3 regions of the Leptospira neocaledonica genome follow, and region 1 is predicted to be linked to each of the others. Evidence: riboswitches for the same ligand, from Rfam matches in the RefSeq annotation. Region 1 holds a riboswitch; each other region holds the start of a gene.
The links. A riboswitch is a leader RNA that binds a small molecule or an ion and turns the genes downstream of it on or off. The one in region 1 is predicted to bind cobalamin.
Positions count from the first base shown of each region.

Region 2: it holds a riboswitch for cobalamin, as region 1 does, so the genes downstream of both, CH365_RS02330 (CbtB domain-containing protein) here and CH365_RS02720 (hypothetical protein) in region 1, are expected to answer to the same signal.
Region 3: it holds a riboswitch for cobalamin, as region 1 does, so the genes downstream of both, CH365_RS10245 (TonB-dependent receptor plug domain-containing protein) here and CH365_RS02720 (hypothetical protein) in region 1, are expected to answer to the same signal.

Region 1 covers NZ_NPEA01000002.1:69,632-71,900, reverse strand. Annotated here, with positions in the region: gene CH365_RS02725 (flavin monoamine oxidase family protein) at 1-577, opposite strand, end outside; adenosylcobalamin (AdoCbl) riboswitch at 817-943, shown strand; gene CH365_RS02720 (hypothetical protein) at 1,135-1,665, shown strand; gene CH365_RS02715 (LIC_13355 family lipoprotein) at 1,698-2,269, shown strand, end outside.
Region 2 covers NZ_NPEA01000001.1:509,145-511,413, forward strand. Annotated here, with positions in the region: gene CH365_RS02325 (SDR family NAD(P)-dependent oxidoreductase) at 8-862, shown strand; cobalamin riboswitch at 938-1,121, shown strand; gene CH365_RS02330 (CbtB domain-containing protein) at 1,260-1,442, shown strand; gene CH365_RS02335 (CbtA family protein) at 1,433-2,248, shown strand; gene CH365_RS02340 (CbiX/SirB N-terminal domain-containing protein) at 2,245-2,269, shown strand, end outside.
Region 3 covers NZ_NPEA01000005.1:217,437-219,705, forward strand. Annotated here, with positions in the region: gene lsa26 (surface adhesion protein Lsa26) at 1-479, opposite strand, end outside; cobalamin riboswitch at 855-1,024, shown strand; gene CH365_RS10245 (TonB-dependent receptor plug domain-containing protein) at 1,050-2,269, shown strand, end outside.

The sequences.
Region 1 (2,269 bases):
GGATACTATCCCCATAATGAAGAGATAATTTATGACCGAGTAAAGTCAGATCTTCCGGACTGACCCCTTGGTATATTAAATAATTATAAAAACTTATACGATCCAAAGCTTGTTGCTGAGCTGTATCTAATTTAGAATTTTGTGATACTAACTTAGTCAGGATCTCTTGCGATTTGGAAGAAAGCTCCCAAGTTCCCGCTTTTCTATAAGTTCCTAAAAACAGATCAGGAACTAAGGGAGAAGCTTGTAATTTTAATCCAAGTTCTCTAACTAAACTACGAACTGTTTTATCATCGGAAGAAACCCATTCAGCTCCCAAATCCATAACGTGACCGGAGGGATCTTGTACTGATTTAACTCTTCCTCCCACTCTATCTGTGGCTTCTATCAGAGTTACTTTACTTCCTGTTTTTCCTAATATGTATGCCGAATAAAGTCCCGAAAGTCCTCCGCCAAGTACGATCACCTTCTTCCCAGAGTTTGTATTCTGAGCGGATAAATTTCCCTTACGACTTCCCAATAAAGCTGCGGCGGTTAAAATTCCGGCTTTTAGAAAAGTAGATCGGGTTATTTTCATCGGATTCCTCTTTAGAAGTTTTATTAGAACTCTCTCTTTTATTTTCGGTCTATGAAAGATCTTTCCCGAATTTTTTGCGAAGTAGAATGTCTCATTGATATGAAATTATGTACCGAATCGTTCCTATTCGTTCGTAAGTTTAAAATATCGCCGATTTATTTGGATATTGCAAGGAATAGACTGCTTCAGCATCCTAATGGTTTTTCCCTTGCCAGGGGAAGTGCTAAACCAAAACCTGGAATTACGCTTTCAGGGAGGAAGTCGGGTGAAAATCCCGCGCTGACCCGCAACTGTGATGTCCGCCTTAAACGGAATAAGCCAGATCTTCCCCGCGATACTTTAACCTCGAGGTTGGGGGGTATCGTAAATCTCGCCTTAGCGCTTCCGCGCTGTCCGCGAAGGGGCCCCGAAAGCAAAAATGTCGGGGCTCTCGAACGGGAAGAAGAAAAATCGCCGCAAATACCAAATCGTTCTGATCTATACAAGATCAATGATAGACTAACGTTATTTGCTTATATTTCTTTTCCGCGACATCCGGCAGAAATCAGGAGAGAAAAATGAGAAAATTCAGGACAAAAGCGATAATCCTACTATTCGCTTTATCATTAATCAACACCGCTTGTTTCGAGACAGAAAAGTCAGAGTCGGATAATAACGCCTTAATCATGGCGATCGTCCAGGCCAACAATTTTGAAATTAAAGGATCTTGGAATCTTGGCTTTTATACCGGCGGAACAGACGGAGGATCAGCAGGAAGCTCAGTTGTAACTCAAACTAGTTGGAAAGAACCCGGCTCTCAACAGTTGACTATTCTGGAAATTGATATCGCAAATAAACGTTTCTATTATCAGTTTTCCGCAGACGATGCATTTAATCCGAGCAAATACGGAAGAATGGATTGGGCTACGCCTCATACAAACGATTGCCCAGGCGGCGCATCTATTTGTTTTGAATTTTGCCAAGCCGTATACGCGGAAAACACTCTCGCCGATGTCAAAAGTAATTCGATCGTAAGTGATCATTCGAATTACAAAACGAACGGCTGCGGTGCTGCGAGCTTCGGCTGGAATTACGCAGTTCCACAATAAATATTTCAAAATTCAAAGGAGAGTCACAACGTATGAAACAAATAAGTAAATTCGCGTTTTTTGGAATGTTTATTTTTCTCTTTCTCATAAGTTGTGACGGCTCAGGAAGCAGCACTGATCTGACCGGACTATTACTGACCGGACAAAATTCCGTCTCGACTTCCGAAAATTGTCCTCCTGGAACTATAGACCCGGAATATCTTTTAGCGAATACTATAGTCAGTGCCCCAGGTAGTAATCCTAGCATTCGATATAAAGATCCTGTAAAAGCGATCAACGGAGTTTGCGGGGGAGGACAGAACTCAGGCGGTGTAGATGTTTATACCATGGGTTCTACAGATCCGGATAATTTTCTGATCCTCTCTTGGAATGGAGCAACCGTGACTAACGGTACAGGTGTTGACTTTATCGTTTTCGAGAACGGTTTCCAACAACAAGCTTCTATCAATTATTTTATAGAACCTATAATCATAGAAGTCAGCTTGGATGGCACAAATTATTGCGGATTCAATCCTCAATATACCGGAGCAGCAAGCCCTGCTAGTTTAAACCCTACAAATTGGATCCGCTTTGGAGGAGCAAATCCTGTTCTCTGGAATATGCT
Region 2 (2,269 bases), on a different contig from region 1:
TTTAAATATGTCATTTAGCAGATACAAAGGTAAAAAAGTATTTATAACAGGCGGCTCCGCAGGCATAGGCAAAGGAATTGCCATGGAATTAGCTAGGGCTGGAGCAAGTGTAATCGTTTCAGCCAGAGGAAAGTCTAACTTAGAAAAAACAGTCCAGGAATTGAAGGCTGTAGGAACTCCAACGGCTATCTTCGGATTCGCAGTTTTGGATGTTTCAGATAAAAAGGCCCTTGAAAAAGAAGCCAAAAAGGCAATCCAAACCTTAGGAGGACTAGACCTCCTAATTTGTAGTAGCGGTTTTGCAAAAGCAGGAGAAGCTTCCGATCTGGACGACGAAGTTTATAGAAATCTAATGGATGTGAACTACTTTGGTCACGTGAATAGTGCACTTGCATTTAGGGATCATTTTGCTAAACAAAAAAGCGGAGAGATCGTATTCTTAGCCTCTACATTGGCATTCTTTTCGATCTACGGATATGGGGCTTATTCGGCAAGTAAGTTTGCTATCGTAGGTTTTGCACAAGGTTTTCGCCAAGAAATGATGCTTCATGGTGTGAAGGTGAAATTATTTCTTCCTCCTACTACAGACACTCCCGGTTTGGAAAAAGAGAATACAGATAAACCTGAATTGAGTAAGGAAATAGAAATGGGATCCGCATTAAATAGAGTGCATTCGATTGATTCAGTAGCGAAGGCAATTTTAAAATGGATCCCGAATACTAAATTTGTCGGATACACAGGTTGGGATTCATGGCTTCAATATTTTTTATTTAGACATTTTCCCGAATTCAGTATTAAACTTACCGATTCCGAATTAAAAGCGGCTCAGTCCAGACTAAATAAGAAAAAACAAAAAGTATAAGCAGCGACTATATATTTTTATTCGATCCGAAAATAAAATACTATACAAAATGGCGCAGCTAAATAGATCCTAAAATCTCAGTCTATTTTTGTAGGAACATAGATGGTCTCATCTATGGGAAGACGGTGCAATTCCGTCACGGTACCCGCCGCTGTAAGAGGGACGAAAGGCACAAGATGTCACTGGGTGTAAAACCTGGGAAGACGTGCCGAGTAGGTTGATCTCGAGTCAGAAAACGACCTTACAAAAATCCTGAAGCTACGTGACCCAGTCTCGGATGTAAGACGATTACGTAACTAAACTCAATAATTTTGCTTATACGATGCTTCGGCGCGATCTTTTGCGTTCGAATATCGTTTATATCTTGTTAGGTGAAGATCTCTTAGGAGGGATTTTTATGCGCTCGATTTCCGTTTCGAAGGATTTTTCGGGAGCCAAAGTATGGCTTCGAGGTTCCGTTTTAGCTTTAACCGTGTTCCTTGCATTTTCTACGATCTATGCAGTAGGTCTTGAACCTATGGTGTATTTGCACGATACTTTTCACGATATAAGACATTCTACGGGTTTTCCATGCCATTAAGATCAGGATTTTCTGATCTTTTAAGGACCGGGTTATTATCCGGTCTGGTATCTGGTCTGGTTTTGGGAATTTTAGTTTGTGTTTGGAATCTTCCTCTGATCCTAGAAGCGGAGAAGTTTGAATCCAAATCGATATCTGAAAATTCAGATAAAGCCGAAACGCATGTACACTCACACGGGCATGGAGAAATCCATTCTCATACAAATATGCAGTCCACCCTGTCTGAAAAAACTGAGAATGATGGACTATGGCAAAAGAGGAACCTTGGAACAATCATCGGCTCTGCTCTATTAGGAATTTCTTTTGGAATCTTGCTCTCGGTTTGGCTGATCTTATTCCCTCCTAACGGATTTTTAGAAAGTCCCAACTTTTCCAAAGCGGTCCTCTTAAGTATTTTGTTTACGTTCGGAGGATTTTTAATCTTCTTCGGGATCCCGTTCTTAGGACTTCCTCCTGAGTTGCCAGGTAGAGCCTCGGGTGCATACGATTATCCAAAAAGACAGGCCTGGTGGTATCTCTGTGTAGGCTCCAGTTTAGCAGGTGTTTTAGTAGCTCGGGTCCTTCTAAATTATTTAAGAATTCATAATGTATTAAAATGGACTATGGCGGCGGCGACGGCTCTATTTTTTATAGGGCTTCCCTTCTATCTCGGAGTCCCTAAAATTTCCGAGGATTTTTCCGCTCCAGAAGAGATAAGAATTCAATTCGAATATGTAAGTTTACTCACAAATCTGATTTTCTGGTTTTTATTATCTTCCTTATTTTTTCTTCTCTGGAAACCCCGGCAGGTATTGGGATTCGAATGAAACCTAAATTTGCGGTATTGG
Region 3 (2,269 bases), on a different contig from region 1:
AGAATACGGCCGGTAACGGAAAAATTTCTTTTTCCTCCTGTTTTCGTTTTGCTTACGATTTTATCAGGAAGGCCTTTCGGAAGCGACCTCTCTTGTAGTTGAGCTCCAACGACTTCGTAATCGGAAGACAATGCTACAGGTTCGAATCTGTGGATTCTATATTGGACTAAAATTTCTTGGTTTAAATTTTTGCTTAAGAAGTTCACAACATCCGCGTTTTCAGGACGAACGCTGAATTCTATCTTTTGTTTAGTAGGAGTATAACATTCGTCCTTCAGCTCATCGCAGGTTTCGGAATCGGTTATAGTATAAACTTCTAAAAGACCTTCATAGGATTCGAAAATGACCCCTCTGCTTTCAAATTGGATCAATTTTGCAACCGTCCAACCTTCGGAATACGTTCCGGCCGCGGATAAGGATGAGGTAGTTAAAAGAAAGATTCCTAATAAAAGAAATCTTAAGGATGGAATTCGTTTCATTCGAGTTCGGTGCTCCCTGTTATGTAGGTAGACCCGAAGGGATTTCCCTTTGGGTCACGAATTCGTGAATCCTTTCCGGTTTTTATCTTACATCAAGAAAATATTTCTTTCTATTCTTGAAAAATCCTCCTGTAGGAACTCCTACAGGACGGGTCTTCGTTACTCTGCGTCTTTGCGCCTCTGCGTGAAAAAAATCTAAGGGAAGAGGCGATATGTCAACGCGAGTCTTTCACTTACAAAATCCGCCAGGGATGTGAAGGGCGCGAAGCGTCGTAAGCGTAAGCGAAGGACGAGGACGAATGTCCGAGCCCGGAGCAGCCCGGTCTTGCGTAAGCAAGAGGCGGCCAAACCTTTTTCAGATTGCCCCTCCGACTTGGGTTGGGAACCTGGTCTTGCAAGTAGATCTGAAAAGGGAATCCGGTGAAAATCCGGAGCTGTACCCGCAGCTGTAAACGCCAAAATGGTCTGACAAAACCACTGTCGAAAGACGGGAAGGGTCCGAACCGGGCGTGAGTCAGAAAACCTATCAGAGCTGCTTTCAATACTTTGGCTTTCGGGAGTTAAGGCCTCATGAACAAAAGACCCAAACGATTCGGTAAGATCCTTCATCTAGGGCTCTTTTTAGTTTCCGTCCAAATATTTTCCCAAGAGAACCAAAAGACGGAAACTTCCGCTGTAAAAGTGGTGGGAAAGACCAGCTCAAACTCGCAACCTGAAAATTTCAGAAAGAACCCAACTGGTTTCCAGACTTCCATCGATCTGGACCAATACAATGCACGTTATACGAACCTTCCGGACGTTTTAGAAAGAGAAGCTGGTGTCAGGATCAGAAGATACGGAGGATTAGGTTCTTATTCTACTCTTTCACTTCGAGGAACGAATCCGAATCAAACCAGGATCTTTATAGACGGAGTTCCTTTTAATAATGCCCAAGGAGGAGAAGTAAACCTCGCGGATCTTCCCTTCGACAATCTACAAAGTATAGAAGTTTATAGAAGTGGTGCACCTGTAGGATTTTCTGGATCCGCAATCGGAGGAAGTGTAAATTTAGTTACTAGAACCGGAGGAGGCCCCCCTAAAACTCGTGTTAATATAGGCGCGGGAAGTTTTAATACCGGGAAGAGTAGCGTAACGCATACCGGGACTTATGGCGGGATCGGGACGAGCGTATTCTTATTGGGAGAAAAATCGGACCAAAATTTTTCCTATTTAAATAATCATGGGACCTTACTCGTCAATCCATTGGATGATACGATTGATAGAAGAAGGAATGCTCAGTACGAAAGAACTTCCGGCATGATTGGACTCAGCGGAGACATTGGTGCTACCAAAATCAAATTTTGGAATGATCTAAATTATAGATTTCATGGAATTCCTGGACCTGCAAGTAACCAAACCCAACAAGTTCATCGCAGATATCTCAGAAATACTTCTTCTCTAGGAACGGATACAAAAGGTTTGTTCGACGGGTTATTGAGGTTGGAAACTAGGGCTTTCACTTCGTTTACAAATGACGATCTATTCGATCCTAAATCGGAATTCTCCAAGGGGACACCTAATTCTACGGCTTTTATGGGACAGTCAGGATTCCAGATCACTCCTACACTCTATTTATTAGAATATTATCAAATTTTAAAATTTCATGCGGGGATAGAAAGGGAAACATTCGAAAGATCCAGAAGTACACCTCAAAATATAGATCTAAAATACGAGCCTGGAAAGACTAGGACTTACACTACTTTTCAGGTGGAGGACGAGTTCCGATTTTTTGATGGTAAATTAGTTTTGAC